DNA from 3 places in the Kinneretia aquatilis genome. Region 1 is predicted to be linked to each of the others. Evidence: predicted binding sites of a transcription regulator. Region 1 holds the regulator's gene; each other region holds the start of a gene.
What was found. Region 1 encodes sigma-54, which starts transcription at its own class of promoters, with help from an activator protein. Its sites were predicted from a motif close to TGGCANGNAANCTGCTTT; they were not measured.

Region 1 (5,237 bases):
TAACGGATGTCAATGCCGGGCAAGGTGCGCAGCTGGCCGATGGCCTGATTCAGGCCAAAGTTGAAGCCCAGGGAGAGCTGGTGGAGCTGGCCCGACAGGCCGGACGACAGGCCGGCCGGTGTCTGGCCCAGGTCGGGCAGGCCTGGCATCAGGAAGCTGCGCGCACCCAGGCCGTAGAGGGTCTGCACCGCGCTGCTGAGGTTCTGGATGGCCGCTTGCGCCGTGGCCTGCGAGAAACCCAGGTACTGGAAATCATTGGCCCCGCCCCAGAGCACGTAAAGGGCCTGGCTGTCGGCGGCCGAGCCAGCCAGGCCGGACTGGAAGGCGCCCACTTGCGAGAGCATGCCCGTGTTCTGCAAGGCGGCCGGGGCGCCTGCGGCCACCGCCGCGCCGTTGAGCCAGCCGGTTTGGGCACCGCCCCAGGCGTAGTCCTGCAGGCTCACGCCCAGGCCTTGGGCGAGGTGCTCGACGGCCACCTGGCCGTTGGAAAAACGACCCTGGAAATAGTTGCCCGGCTGGGGCACGGCGCCGCTGGTGGCGCGGTAGAAATTGCCGTTGTCCGAGAGGCTGTCGCCGAAGGCGATCACGCGGCTGTAGCTGGTGGCGGCACTGCTGCTTGTGGCCTGAGCCTGAGCTTGGGAGGGGGCGGCCCAGGCCAGGTTGGCGGCGAGTATCAGCAGCGCGGGCAGGCGGGCGCCGGCCGGGGAGCGGAGGGTGGTGTTCACGGCAGACCTTTCAAGTAACGATCCAAGTCAGCGGCATGATGGCATGTCTCGAAATGGGATTCACCTGAAATCGGTGTGCGTGTTCACGTTTGGGGGTGAACGGGTGAACGGGTGAACAGGTGAACAGGTGAACAGGTGAATGGTGAATCGTGGGGTGTGGTTCACCAGTTTACTGATTCACCCGTTCACTCAAGCTTCAACCTTCAAACCACCCGCCGCATCGTCGTCGTCCCGATGTGCATGCCTTCGCGGTATTTGGCGACGGTGCGGCGCGCGACCTGGATGCCTTGCTCTTCCAGCATGCTGGCCAGGGCGCTGTCGGAAAGGGGTTTGGCCGGGTTCTCGGCGGCGATGAACTGCTTGATCAGCTCGCGTACGGCGGTGCTGGAGGCCTCGCCGCCGGCCTCGGTGGACAGGCCCGAGCCGAAGAAATACTTGAGCTCGAAGGTGCCGAAGGGCGTGGCCATGTACTTGGCCGTGGTCACGCGCGAGATGGTCGATTCGTGCAGGCCCAGCTCATCGGCGATCTCGCGCAGCACCAGGGGCTTCATGGCCACGGCGCCGTGGCTGAAGAAACCTTTTTGCCGCTCGACGATGGCGGTGGAGACGCGCAGGATGGTGTCGAAGCGCTGTTGGATGTTCTTGATGAACCAGCGTGCCTCCTGCAGCTGGCCGCCCAGGGCGCTGTTGCTGATGCCGCCGCGCGTCTGGCGCAGGGCGTTGGCGTAGAGCTCGTTGATGCGCAGCTTGGGCGCGACCTCGGGGTTGATGATGACGCGCAGCTCGCGGCCGACCTTGCGCACGATCACGTCCGGGATCACCGCCGGCGCCTGGCCGCGGGCAAAGCGCCGGCCGGGCTTGGGCTCCAGGGCCACGATCAGGGCTTGCGCTTCACGCAGCAAGGCATCGTCGGCGCCGGTCAGCAGCATCAGGCGGCGGCTGTCGCGCTTGGCCAGCAGGTCCAAGTGCTTTTTGCAGATCATGATGGCGATCACCTGCGGCGCGCTGCGCGGCAGCTGGCGCAGCTGCAGCTCCAGGCATTCCGTCAGCTCGCGGGCACCGACGCCGGGCGGGTCCATGTGGTGCAGCCATTTGAGGGCGATGCGCAGGTGGTCGAGCAGCTCCTCGCGCTCGGCGGCGCTGTCCTCGTCACCGTCCGGCACCAGGGCCTCGGCGATGGCTTCCAGGCTGTCCTCGAGATAGCCGTCCTCGTTGAGAGAGTCGATCAGCAGGCGTAGCGCAAGCTGGTCGGTATCGCTGAGGTGCATGCCGGCCATCTGCTGGACCAGATGCTCTTGCAGGCTGATCTCGGCCGATTCCTGGTCGCTGCGTTCGCCGTCTTCATCGTTGCTGCCCGAGCCGCTGCCGCTGTTGCTGGGCAGTTCGCGGATGCCGTCGAAATCGTCGCCCTCGGTGCCGTTCTCCCAGTCCTCGCGTTCGGTGCTGCCGAAGTCTTCGGCCTGCAGCTCGGGTGTGGCCTCGGCCTCGGCGCCGCCGCCCAGCTCACGGTCGGCGCCGCTGTCCTCGGCGGCGCTGGCCGGGCGCAGCTCGGGCAGCTCGGGCGTGGCGACGGAGAAGTCTTCTTCGGTTTCGAGCAGCGGGTTCTGCGCCAGCATCTGCTCGACTTCCTGATTCAGCTCCAGCGTGGACAGTTGCAGCAGGCGGATCGATTGCTGCAGCTGCGGCGTCAAGGCCAGATGCTGGCTCAGTCGAACCTGGAGTGACTGCTTCATGGCGCGGGCTCAGGGGCAGTCGTGAGATGCAGGAATCCCTGCATCAGCCCCGCGCGGGGCTGCCGTGGCAGCGGGCGTGTAGGCATCCATGGCCGGCTCTACATGCGGAAATGTTCGCCGAGATAGACCTTGCGCACATCGGCGTTGGCCACGATCTCGTCCGGCGTGCCCTCGGCCAGCACCGAGCCCTCGCTGATGATGTAGGCCCGGTCGCAGATGCCCAGGGTCTCGCGCACATTGTGGTCGGTGATCAGCACGCCGATCTGGCGCGCTTTCAGGAAACCGATGATGCGCTGGATCTCCAGCACCGCGATCGGGTCCACGCCGGCGAAGGGTTCGTCCAGCAGGATGAAGCGCGGTTGCGTGGCCAGGGCGCGGGCGATCTCGACGCGGCGGCGTTCGCCGCCCGAGAGCGCCGGCGCCGGGCTGTCGCGCAGCTTCTCGATGCTGAGGTCGTGCAGCAGCGCTTCCAGCAGCTCCTTGATGCGCGGCTCTTTCAGCGCGCGGCCCTGCTCGTCGCGCTGCAGCTCCAGCACGGCGCGGATGTTCTGTTCCACCGTGAGCTTGCGGAAGATCGAGGCCTCCTGCGGCAGATAGCTCAGTCCCAGGCGGGCGCGCTGGTGGATGGGCAGGTGCTCGACCGATTGGCCGTCGATGTGGATCTCGCCGGCGTCGGCGCGCACCAGGCCCACGATCATGTAGAAGCTGGTGGTCTTGCCGGCGCCGTTGGGGCCCAGCAGGCCAACCACCTCGCCGCTGTTGACGCCCAGATGCACGTTCTTGACCACGCGGCGCACGCCGTAGCTCTTGGCCAGGCCCTCGGCTTCCAGGCGGCTGCGCGGGCCGGATTCGAGGGCGGCCACGGGCGCGTGATGGGGGCTGGCGACGCTGCTGTTGCTGCTGCTCATGGCGCTTTGCGGGGGCTCAGGCTGGTGCTGGGCTTGAGTTGCACGCCGGAGGCCGCGGCCGCGGGTGCCGAGGCGGCCTCGGGCGCGCCGCCGCGCGGCATCATCACCACACGGACCCGGCCGCTCGGGTGGGGCGAGGTCTGGCCGCCCTCGAGGGTGAAGACCTCGCTGCGGTTGTCGAACAGGATGACTGCGCCGGTCACCTCGTCGGCCACCGTCGTGCCCTGCAGGCGGCGCACCACGGCATTGCCGATGAAGCGCACGGTGTCGCTGCGGGTGTCGTATTCAAGCTGGTCGGCCAGGCCTTCGATGGCCTCGCCCGGCACATCGCGCGCCTGGCGGAAGCTGACCTGCTTGCCGGTCTGGCCATTGGCATAGACCTGGTAGTAGCCGTCGCCGGTTTCGCGCACATCGAGCTTCTCGGCGCGCAGCACCAGGCTGCCCTTGCTCAGCACCACATCACCGTTGAACTCGGTGCGCTGCTTGGCGATCTCGACGCTGCCGCCGTTCTTGGAGCTGATGTTCAGCGGCTTGGCGCGGTCGCCTTTTTCCGCCCAGCCCGAAGTCGAGGCCCCGCCCAGCAGCAAGGCTGCCAGCAAGCCGGGCAAGACGGAAAAGCGCGGTGACAGCTTCATGGGCAGCAGCAGGAGGGATGGAGGAGGGGGCAGGCCGGGCAATCGAATCAAGCGAGCACGCGTTCGCCGCCCGTGAAGGCGGCACAAAACTTGCAGGCCATTCTAGTACGGGCCTGGGTCAGCCCGGAGCGCCCGCCGTGCGTGAAGCGTGAGCATCACGCCGCGGTGCGTCCGGTGCCATCCATTCATCAGGCCTTGCCGCCGCGCAGCTGTTGGATCAGATGGTTGCTCAGGGCGAGGGCGGCCTGGTGGCCCACCGCGGCGCTCTGCCCCGGGCCAGCGGCCAGGCTGGGGCTGGTCAGGAAACGGCCGCCGATGCCCAGGGCTGGCACCGTCTCCGCACGGTAGGCAGCGGCCAGCTGGGCCGATTGCGCCATCCGGCTGTTGGCGGTGAAGGAGTTGAAGGCCGCCTTGAACTTGGCCTCTTCCAGGCCGAGGCTGACGGCGAATTGGGTGATGGCCTTCTCATCGCTGAGGTCCAGACGCTGGACATGGATGGCCTTGAACACGGATTCGTGGAAATCGCCCAGGCGGCCGAGACTTTCCAGCGCGAACATCAGGCGCTGGTGCAGCTTGTGCATGGCGCCCACACCCACATGGACCCGGCGGAAGCTCACATCGGCCGGCAACTGCTTGGCCCAGGCGCTGACATGAGGGTCGAAGGCGAAGCAGTGCTGGCAGGTGTAGAGGAAGAACTCGATCACCTCAATCTTGCCCGGTGTGCTCGGCAGCGGCTGAGCCAGGCGCAGATAGTGTTTGCCTTCCACCGGCGCCGCCCCCTGAGCCCGGCTCAGGGTCGGCAGGGCGGCCATGGCCAGCCCGAGGGTCGAAGAGAACTCACGGCGAGAGATCAAGGTCTTCATATCGGGGCGGGCGCTGGCGCGGTTCAGGGTTCAATGAGTTGAGGACAGCAGAGCAGGAAGAACGATCAGCCCTTGCTGGCGCGGGCCAGCTGGATCAGGTGGTCGGCCACGGCCAGGGCGCGGCGGCCGTTGGCCTGTTCGTTGTCGCCACGCAGGCCGGCGATCGAGGGCGAGGTCAGGTAGCGGCCGCCAATGCCCAGGGCGGGCACGCCGTCGATGCGGTAGGCCTCGGACAGCTTGGTGCCCTGGCCGGCCTTGGTGACCACGCCGAAGGCGTTGTAGGCGTCCTTGAACTTGGCGCCGTCCACACCCAGCTTCACCACCAGATCGGTGATGCTCTTCTCATCGTTGAGATCGAGGCGCAGCTCATGGA
Region 2 (5,237 bases), on a different contig from region 1:
TTGATCTCTCGCGCCATTTCGGCGAGAACCTCGGCTTTGGGTCGACCCAAAGTGGACATCTGTGCACCAACTTGCCGATTGAAGTTATGAACTTCAAATTGGTCGAAGTCAGCGATGTGAAATGCACCAACACCCAAGCGGGCCAGGGTCAACAAATGCGCCCCACCCACGCCGCCCAAGCCAGCAATTGCAACGCGAGCCTCTCGAACTCGTGCCTGCTCAGCCTCGGTCAACCAACCAATGTTTCGGGAAAACGCCCGCCCATAGTCAAACTCAGAATGCGCACTCATGAAAGTACCTTTTAGCAATGTGGCAGCGTGTTTCCATTTCGAACATGATGCCCTATGAAAACCCGACAATCCAGCCAGCATGCAGAGATGCGGCGTCAGCGCCGGACAAGGATTGCAACATGAACGAACTCGCAGTGATTCATCGAATTCTGGACCTGGCACGGTGGGCGCCCAGCGGAGACAACACGCAACCTTGGCGCTTCGAAATCGTCGGGCCTCACGATGTCGTTGTTCACGGCTTCGACACCCGAGAACATTGCGTCTACGACCTGGATGGACACCCGAGTCAGATTGCACTGGGCGCGCTGATCGAAACTGCAGCCATTGCCGCCAGCGAATACGGATTGAGACTTGTGTCCACGCACAGAGCATCCTCACCCGAGGCTCGCCCAGTATTTGACTGGCATTTCTCACCCAGCGACAGCTCAACACGCAGCCCATTGATTGACTGCATTCAAAGCCGAAGCGTTCAACGGCGACCCTTGAGTACCACCCCACTGACCGCGAGCCAGAAGCAATCACTTGAATCGGCTTGCGGCGACGGCTTCGAAATCTTGTGGCTAGAAGGGCCCCAAGCCCGCTGGAACACCGCCTGGCTGATGTTCCATTCCGCAAAGATCCGCCTGACTTCCCCTGAGGCCTACGAGGTGCATCGCGACATCATCGACTGGCGCAAGCAGTTCAGCACGAGCAAAGTTCCTGAACAAGCGCTCGGCACAGACCCAATGACGACCCGCCTGATGGAGTTCGTCATGGGAAGCTGGGAGCGGGTGCGCTTTTTCAACCGATTTCTGGCTGGGACATGGGCACCAAGAATTCAGCTGGACCTTCTCCCAGGCCTGCGCTGCGGCGCGCACTACGTGCTGGTGGCAAAACAACAAGCTCGGACACTCGAAGACTTCGTGGACGCCGGCCGTGCGATGCAGAGGTTTTGGCTCACATCCACGCACTTGAATTTACAAATGCAGCCGGAAATCACTCCGCTTGTGTTTGCACGCTACGCACGCGAGAACCGCAAGTTCTCCAGGGAAACGAAGGTGATTGACCTGGCCCAGGAGGTGAAAGCCCGGCTTGAAGCCCTGCTGGGCACGGACGCCTCAAATCGCGCCGTGTTCATGGGAAGGCTGGGCTCGGGCCCCGCTGCCACCTCGCGATCCCTGCGACACCCCCTTGAGGAGCTGATCACCACGAAGCCAACCATTACGCCGACGCAGCACGGATGAAGGAAGGGTGGCTATCGCTTCCGACAAAAAAGAGAACTCAAAACAAAAAAAGGGGCGCTAGAGCGCCCCTTTCATCTTGCTGCTAGCCAGCCTGATCAATGACCAAGCCAGCTTTGAAACAAGCTCAAGCTTGCTTGCGACGGCGAGCCGACAGGCCCAGGCCCAGCAGAGCGAAACCAGTCAGAGCCAACGAAGTCGGCTCAGGCACGCTGAAGAAGAAGGACTGGCTGGCATCAGCTTGGCCGATGAAAGCGGTGTTGTCGCCGACCGGCAGACCGTTGCCGCCCACGCCGAAGCCGCTACCTTGCCAAGAAGTCGGCTGGGTCCAGGTACCGTTGGTGCCGCCCAGGAAGCCCAGGGTCGACTGAACCGTGGTGCCATTCAGGTTGGGCAAGATGTAGGCATTGTTGGTGTAGCTGGTCGTGCCATTCACCGAAGCGCTGGTCAGGCCGCTGCTCGGATTGGTAAAGCCCTGTGGGCCGGCCACGGTTTGACCACCGGTGAAAGAACCGCCCAAGATTTGATCGCCGTCACCAAAACCAGACTGGCTAACCAGGGCTGCGTCGGGGGTGTTGTCCAGGTAGATGCCCCAGGTACCGGTGATCGGAGTGATCGACACCAGCGAGCAGTTGTAGTTCAAGCACGTCACCTTCTCTTGGAAGTTTGCGCGCACGGTGATCTCGTAGCCAGCACCACCGGTGCCTTGCACCAGATTGGGCAGCACGAAGTTACCACCACCAGCCTGCAGAACAGCCACAGCGAAGGAGTTGTAGAACACGTCGATCACATCAGACGTGCCAGTGCAGCCGCCGGTGAAGTTGGGGCCGAAAGCGCCGACAGCGCAGCCAGAGCCAATGTTCTGCGCGGTAATGTCGTAGCTCTTGATGAGCACGGACGACGACGACGACCAGTCGAAGCCACCGAAGTTATTCAGGAGACCATCGGGGGTCTGGAAGGTAGCGGCGCTGGCGGAAGCCACTGCTGCCATCAAACCAAAGCCGGCGAGGACTTTCTTTGCTGCGTTCATGAGTGTTTCTCCAAAAGAGGTTTGGGACATTCCCTGCCCTATCGCAAGCACTTGGCGTGCCAACAATGAAATTCATTTAACAATCAACAACTTACAAACTTGGCCGAGGACAGAACTCACAACAACCAGGGCATCCGTAAAAATTTCCGACACCCTCAAATCTGCCCCCCCCCCCCAAAAAAACTGCAAGCACCCCAATCAGGCGCACACCAAGGAGGCAGCGCCTGAAGGATCACAAGCTCTTGGCGAGTTGCCGGTATTCATCTGACCTGGCGTACTCTGGCCGCTCGCGCCCCAACTTCTCGTACTCGGACTTGGCCTGATCCTTCTGCCCCGCCGCCAGCAGTCGCTTGACCAGATTGAGTCGGTAATTGGCAACCGATCCATCCAAATCAACGGCTTTGCGCTGAAGTTCGACCGCTTTGGCGAAGTCCCCCTGATCCGAATGGATCTCAGACAAGGTATCCAGCACGCCCGCGCTGCGCGGCTGCAAGCGTTGAGCACGCTCCGCCAGCTCTTTCGCCTGCGGGCGTTTCGACTTGTTGTACAACCACGCCATGTTGTTGAGCGCCCCAACATTCTCCGGCTGCATCTTGAGCACCGCTCCGTACCAACGCTCTGCTTGAGCGAAGTCCTTTCGACTCAGGGCAACGTCTCCGAGGTAGAAGGTGAAGATGGCATCGTTCGGCAGGGCTTGAGAGCGCTGCTGAGCAAACGAATCGGCAGCAGAAACATCCTTGGCCATGAGCAGGGACTTGTGAAGCTTGATCGCCACATCCGTGTGACGCCCATCCACCTGAAGTGCCTTCCGATACCAATCAACAGCTGCACCCCAGTCCTTCTTGAACGCAGCCACGTCACCGGCCAACGCCCAGCCCAGCGGCAATTTCGGATGACTCTTTTGGATCTGCTGGCACAACTTGTAGGCATCATCTGCCTTGCCTGAACCTGCCAATACCGAGACCAGTGCAGACTGCACATCCCGGTGGTCCGGCTGCAATAGCATGGCCTTACGAAGCACCGAAATTGCAGCATCGAACTTGTTGTTGGCCACATGCATCTTGGCAAGCGACAACAATGGCTTGACCGACTTGGGCTGCATCAAGATCAGCTTGCTCAGCTGGTTCTCGGCTTGAATGAAATCACCTCGGCTTGCATATGCATCCGCCAGCAACTCCAAGCCCTCGGGGCGGTTGGGCAATTGCGTGATGGTGTCTTGCGCCAAAGCCAAGGCCTTGGTCGTGTCGCCACTGCGAAGGTAGAAGCGACTCAGTTGCACCCGCGGCGCAACCTCCGCGGGAAGATCCTTGACCACCTCCGACAGAACAGCAATCAAGTCCGAGGCCTTGGCTCCCATCTGCTCACGAAGGCCCACCACAGCCATCCGAGTGCTGATGTTCTTCGGGTTCTCGGCACTCATGCGCTCAAAGCGCGCCAGCGCCAGATCCACGCGCTGATTGCGCACATCCAGATCCGCAAGGCTATGGGCTGCCACGAAAGACTGTGAATCGAGCTTCATTGCAGCCTCAAAAGCCTCGCGCGCGCGCGCAACATCGCCACGCTGAAGCTCAATCTGCCCACGCAGATTGGCCGCATCGGGGCTCTTGGGGTCCTTCTTCTCCAGATTGGACACAGCCTCCAAGGCGCGCACGTAGTCCTTCTTGCTGATCAAGGAACTGATCAAGGCAAGGTCTGCCGTGACAGCCTTCTCGCGTTCGGAGATGGCCCGAAGCTCTTGAATCCCGGACTCAACATCCCCCTTCTTCAAGCGCTCGACAGCCAAAAAGGTCCGCGCCCGCGAATCGTTCGGGTTGACCTGCACCACCTGCTTGAACAGTGTCTCAGCCCTCGCGAACTCCCCCAATTTGAGGCTGGCCTCAGCCCCCACCGCCAAGGCTTCGGCATCCACCGGCGAGCGCTCCAGCAAGGGCTGGATCAACACCCAGGCCTTGGCCGGATTGCCGATTCGAATCAAAACACGGGCCAGCAATGTGCGAACACCTGGCGCCGCCTCACCCAAGCTGGTGCTCATGGCTTTACCCAAATAGGTCTCAGCCTGGGTCATTGCACCCTTCTGGAAATACACAGCACCCGCCAAGTACAAGACCCGGCCGTTCGCAGCACCATATTTCAACAAGGGCTGGAGGCGCTCTTCCGCCAGCTTCAACTCACCCCGCTCAAAGGCGAGCAAGACTCCGAAGTACGCAGTATTGAGGTTGTTGGGGATCTTCGCATTCATCGACTCCCAAACAATCTGAGCCTCCTTGTAATCCTGCTGCCCAATCAACGCCGCCAAAGCGCGACTTTGGGCTACATAGTTCACCGAATCGAGGTCAACAGCTTTTCGATAGGACGCAATTGCTGCCCGCACATCTCCCTTGGCCTCTTGGAATTCCCCCAACAAGAGCGCCACGTCACTGCGCTTCGGCTGCTCACGCGACAGCTCAATGACTTGCGCAAAGGCTTCGTCGACTCGCCCTTCAGCCGCGCGCAAACGAGCTTCGGTCAAACGCGCCCGAACATCTCTTGGCGAGAGCTTGAGCGCAAGATCGATCGTCTTTCGCGCGTCCGTCAAATGTCCGAGCGATGAATGCGCCACCGCCAAGGAGGTCAGCAAATCAGACTGCGACTCCGCCCCTTTCAGAACCGGATTGGCAAATTTCTCTACGATCTTGGCCATCTCGCCCTGGAGGATCA
Region 3 (5,237 bases), 970 kb from region 1:
CCCTGCACAGCCCGTCCTAGAAAATCATTTGTGGTACGCCGTCTCGCCATGCGAGCTGATGTCCAGACCTTGGCGTTCGTCTTCTTCGCTGACGCGCAGGCCGATGACCAGGTCCACCAGCTTGTAGGCGACCACCGAGACCACAGCCGACCAGATCACGGTCACGCCCACAGCCTTGGCCTGCGTCAGCACCTGGCCGGCGATGGTGTAGGCATCGGCCGTCACCATGCTGACCGTCACCCAGTCAGCGACCAGGCTGGGGCCGCCCAAATTGGGCGAGTTGAAAACACCGGTCAGCAGGGCACCGACGATGCCGCCCACGCCGTGCACGCCGAAGACATCGAGCGAGTCGTCCGCGCCTAGCAGCTTCTTTAGACCCGACACGCCCCAGAGGCAGGCGAAGCCCGCGATCACGCCGATGATCAGCGCACCGCCGACACCCACATTGCCAGCGGCCGGGGTGATGGCCACCAGGCCGGCCACGGCGCCGGAGGCCGCGCCCAGCATCGAAGCCTTGCCCTTGTGCAGCGCTTCACCGATGGACCAGGACAGCACCGCAGCGGCGGTGGCCACCAGGGTGTTGATGAAGGCCAGGGCGGCGAAGCCGTTGGCTTCCAGCGCCGAGCCGGCGTTGAAGCCGAACCAACCCACCCACAGCAGCGAGGCGCCGACCATGGTAAGGGTCAGGCTGTGCGGGGTGAAGGCCTCTTTGCCGTAACCGATGCGCTTGCCCACCATGAAGGCGCCGACCAGGCCGGCCACGGCGGCATTGATGTGAACCACGGTGCCGCCGGCGAAGTCCAGCGCGCCCCATTGCCAGAGCAGACCGGCCTTGCCGTTCATTTCATCGACCACACCTGCAGCGGTGTAGGCGTCCGGGCCCATCCAGAACCAAACCATGTGCGCCACCGGCAGGTAGCTGAAGGTGAACCACAGAGCCAGGAAAGCCAGGGCGGCGCTGAACTTGATGCGTTCGGCAAAGGCGCCAATGATCAGGCAGGCGGTGATGCCGGCGAAGGTGGCCTGGAAGGCTGCGAACACGATCTCCGGGATGACCACGCCCTTGCTGAAAGTGGCCGCGTTGGCAAAGGTGCCGGCCGCGTTGTCCCAGACGCCCTTGAGCATCAGCCGGTCGGTGCCGCCGATGAAGGCATTGCCCTCGGTGAAGGCGAAGCTGTAGCCGTAGATCACCCACAGCACCACGATCATGGAGAAGGCCACCATCACCTGCATCAGCACCGACAGCATGTTCTTGCTGCGCACCAGGCCGCCGTAGAACAGGGCCAGGCCGGGCACGGTCATCAGGATGACCAGCAGGGTGGACAGCATCATCCAGGTGGTGTCGCCCTTGTTGGGCACCAGCACCGGGGCCGAGGCCGCATCGGCCGGGGCGGCGCTGGCCGGCGCTGCGGCCGAGGCTTCTGGGGCAGGTGCGACCGGCGCGACGGCGGCGGGCGCGCTGGCGTCGGGCGCCGCTGCGGTGGCCACCGCAGCCGGGGCCGAGGCTGCGCCGTCTTGCGCCCAGGCAGCCGGTGCGAGCACCGCGGCGGCCAGGGCCAAGGTGGCGAGAAGTTTCTTGATGATCATTGCAGATCTCCTACGGATTTTGGGTGTGCCTGGCTGGCGTCTTGTTGAGTTGCGCTCGGGCGGGTTCAGAGCGCGTCTTGACCGGTTTCGCCGGTGCGGATGCGCACCACCTGGTCCAGCGGAGAGACAAAAATCTTGCCGTCACCGATCTTGCCGGTGCGGGCGGCGCCCTCGATGGCCTCGATCACCTGCTCCACCACGGCGTCGGCCACGGCGGCCTCGACCTTCACCTTGGGCAGGAAGTCCACCACGTACTCGGCGCCGCGGTAGAGCTCGGTGTGGCCTTTCTGGCGACCGAAGCCCTTGACCTCGGTGACAGTCAGGCCTTGCACGCCGATGGCGCTCAGGGCTTCGCGCACCTCGTCGAGCTTGAAGGGTTTGATGATGGCGGTGATGAGTTTCATGAGGAGAGTCTCCGAAGTCTTGAGTTCGATCCGAGCAGATCAGAAGGTCTTCTTGGCCGAGAGCACAAAGCCGCTCTTGCCCAGGTTCTTGGACGACGGGCCACCGACGTAGGCGTCCGTGTTGGTGTTGATCAAGGTGGCGCCGAAGCTGATGCCGGCGTAGTCCTTGTTCAGGGTCACCGCGTAATCGGCGTAGGAACCGGCCGGGTTGTTCTTGACCTTCTGGCGGCCCAGATGCGGCACCAGGCTGAAGCCCTCGCCCAGATCCAGCGTGGCGCTCAGGTCCAGGTAGCCGCTGCCTTTGCTGTTGGCGGTGCCGAAGAGATTGGTGGTGCTGTGCGAATACTTGGCGGTGAAGACGCCGTAGCTCAGGGCGCCGTAGACCTCGGTGGTGTTGGCGCTGGGGTTCAGGTCATTGCCCGAGTAGATGTAGGTCAGCGCGCCCACATCGAGGGTCAGGCCCGGTGCCACCTCGGTCTTGTAGCCACCGTACACATCGATCTCCACCGAAGCGCCGCCGTTGTAGGGTGCGTCCTTGATCCACTTGATGGTGGAGGCCCAGGTGCCGATGTAGAAGCCGTTGGCAGCCACATAGTCCGCGCCGCCTTGCAGAGCGGGCTTCAGGCGGCTTTGCGAAATACCGCGGTAGCGGTAATCGGTGGTGACGCTGGCATTGAAGCTCAGCGGGCTGGCAGCCTCTTCGGCCTGTGCCGCCAGGGGCAGCAAGGTGCCCAGAACCAGGGCAAAGGTCGTGGCCAAAGCAAACGGTGTTGTCTTCATGCGGAACTCCTGGAAGGTTGATTCAAAAAGGACAAACAAAAGCCGTGAAAGACGGGGAGACGAGAAAGCCGGGGCCATTGCGGGCACTTGTGGGCACTTGGCTTTGGCATCGCAGCTTCCGTGCCAGCTTTCAGGCGGGCGGCGGCAGATCCTTTGTCCAGGGCAAACACCGAGGCCCATGCACCAATTGCTCGCAGGACCGAGACCGAGCACCAGCCCAAGCGCACTCTCTTGGTGCAAGGCACGCTTTGTGTGCCTGAAAGCTCGGGCCGGCGGGCACAATCAAGCCAGCCGGCGGGCCCGACCCGGCCCGCCCGGCACCTGCAAGGGAGAGCAAGAAGACCATGTCTCTGGCCGTTGTCCACAGCCGCGCCCTGGACGGGCTGACCGCCGCACCGGTCAGCGTGGAGGTGCATCTGGCCAACGGCCTGCCCTCCTTCACCTTGGTCGGCCTGGCCGAAACCGAGGTCAAGGAATCGCGCGAACGCGTACGCGCGGCCCTGCAAAACAGCGGGCTCGCTTTTCCCCACAACAAAAGAATCACGGTGAATTTGGCGCCGGCGGAGCTGCCCAAGGAAGGCGGCCGCTTCGACCTGCCCATCGCCCTGGGCCTGCTGGCGGCCAGCGAGCAGATCGATGCACAGCAGCTGGAGCGGCTGGAATGCGCCGGTGAGCTGTCTCTGGGCGGCGAGCTGCGTCCGGTGCGTGGCGCCCTGGCCATGAGCCTGGCGCTGCGGCGCGAAGGCAGCAGCAGGCGCCTGCTGCTGCCCGAGGCCAGCGCGGCCGAGGCGGCCCTGGTCGAGGGCGTGCCGGTGCATGCGGCGCGGCATCTGCTTGATCTGGTTGAGGCTTTGCGCCCCGGCAGCGACAGCCTGCTGCCCCGCGCTCGCGCGCTGCTGCCGGCCCAGCCGATCACGGCGGCGCCCGATCTGCGCGACATCAAGGGCCAGGCCGGCGCCAAGCGCGCGCTCGAGATCGCCGCGGCTGGCGGCCTGAGCCTCTTGATGGTGGGGCCGCCGGGCACGGGCAAATCCATGCTGGCCCAGCGCCTGTGCGGCCTGCTGCCGCCGATGAACGAAGACGAGGCCCTGGAATCGGCCGCCGTGCTCAGCCTGGCCGGCCAGTTTCAGCCCGAGCGCTGGCGCCAGCGCGTGATGCGCAACCCGCACCACAGCGCCTCGGCCGTGGCCCTGGTCGGCGGTGGCTCACCGCCGCGGCCGGGCGAAATCTCACTCGCCCAGCATGGCGTTTTGTTTCTCGATGAACTGCCCGAGTTCAACCGCTCGGCCCTGGAAGCCCTGCGTGAACCGATGGAAACCGGCCGCATCCTGATCTCGCGCGCCGCGCGCCAGGCAGAGTTCCCGGCCCGCTTCCAGCTGGTCGCTGCCATGAACCCCTGCCCCTGCGGCAACCATGGCAGCCCGCTGCGTGCCTGCCGCTGCGCACCCGATCAGATTGCACGTTATCAGTCGCGCCTCAGCGGCCCCTTCCTGGATCGGCTGGACCTGCTGGTCGAGGTGCCGGTGCAGCCGCCCGAGCTGCTGCACAGCGCCGCCGATGGCGAAGCCAGCGCCGTGGTGGCCGAACGCGTCGCCCGCGCTCGCCTGCGGGCTCTGGAACGCCAAGGCTGCAGCAATGCCGCGCTCAGCGCCGCCCAAGTCGACTCGCATGTCGCGCTCGAGCCCGCCGCCCAGGCCTTTTTAATCAAAGCCGCGCAACGCCTGTCCTGGAGCGCCCGCAGCCACCACCGCGTGCTTCGCGTGGCCCGCACGGTGGCCGACCTGGCGGGCAGCGCGAGCATCGAGGTGCAGCATCTCAGCGAGGCGATTCAGTACCGGCGCGGGCTGGCTACGCCTTGAGGCGGCAGACCCGCCGCAGTTGCGCCGGGCATGCATCACATCAAGGCAAATTCACCAAGGTCTCAACCCTGGAGCTCCATCCTTTGCTCTCAACATTCTTGATACGAGCCGCGCCGCTGTACCAGTTGGCCTCTGGCGCGCTGTCCCCGTCCTCTGAGTACGAAACCGTCAGCTGGGTCCCTGGGCGGAACGACCAGTTCGGGTTCCAGCCCAAGCCGCTCAAATCAGGTGTGGTGTACTCAACGGTCTTTTGCTTTCTGATCCAGCCAGAACTGAATAGGAAATCCCAAGACAAGGACGGTCCCACGCCACGAGTGTTGACATCTTCATAGTTGTCAGCGCGCACCGAACTTGCCAGACTGCCCGCCATGGGCGACCACTTCAACACCGGCCGTATCGGTGAACTGCCAGGCAGCATACTCAAGGCAATCGGGCTCACCGACGCAGGCAATTGCACTGTTTGCCCCAGGCCAGACAAAGACCGATAGCCGGCTTGGCGGGTGGAGGTCGTCTGCCCTTGTTTCAAGACCGCAGAAGCCCAAGCTGCGTAGACGCCGCTCGGCAAGTTCCCATTTGCGGGCAGCACGGCATAGGCGGGAGAGGTGGC

Region 2: a site for sigma-54 is predicted at 2,585-2,602, ahead of pepA (flocculation-associated PEP-CTERM protein PepA). Genes of this name have one in related genera too.
Region 3: a site for sigma-54 is predicted at 2,880-2,897, ahead of C1O66_RS18635 (TorF family putative porin). Genes of this name have one in related genera too.

The regions. Positions count from the first base shown of each region.
Region 1 is NZ_POSP01000003.1:2,625,468-2,630,704, reverse strand. It holds gene C1O66_RS14460 (SGNH/GDSL hydrolase family protein) at 1-725, opposite strand, end outside; gene C1O66_RS14455 (RNA polymerase factor sigma-54) at 929-2,458, opposite strand; gene lptB (LPS export ABC transporter ATP-binding protein) at 2,557-3,366, opposite strand; gene lptA (lipopolysaccharide transport periplasmic protein LptA) at 3,363-4,001, opposite strand; gene C1O66_RS14440 (thiol:disulfide interchange protein DsbA/DsbL) at 4,190-4,864, opposite strand; gene C1O66_RS14435 (thiol:disulfide interchange protein DsbA/DsbL) at 4,930-5,237, opposite strand, start outside.
Region 2 is NZ_POSP01000004.1:661,642-666,878, reverse strand. It holds gene C1O66_RS22510 (ThiF family adenylyltransferase) at 1-290, opposite strand, end outside; gene C1O66_RS22505 (nitroreductase family protein) at 410-1,513, shown strand; gene pepA (flocculation-associated PEP-CTERM protein PepA) at 1,638-2,540, opposite strand; gene prsT (XrtA/PEP-CTERM system TPR-repeat protein PrsT) at 2,773-5,237, opposite strand, start outside.
Region 3 is NZ_POSP01000003.1:3,595,213-3,600,449, reverse strand. It holds gene C1O66_RS18645 (ammonium transporter) at 25-1,581, opposite strand; gene glnK (P-II family nitrogen regulator) at 1,653-1,991, opposite strand; gene C1O66_RS18635 (TorF family putative porin) at 2,031-2,771, opposite strand; gene C1O66_RS18630 (YifB family Mg chelatase-like AAA ATPase) at 3,116-4,630, shown strand; gene C1O66_RS18625 (hypothetical protein) at 4,671-5,237, opposite strand, start outside.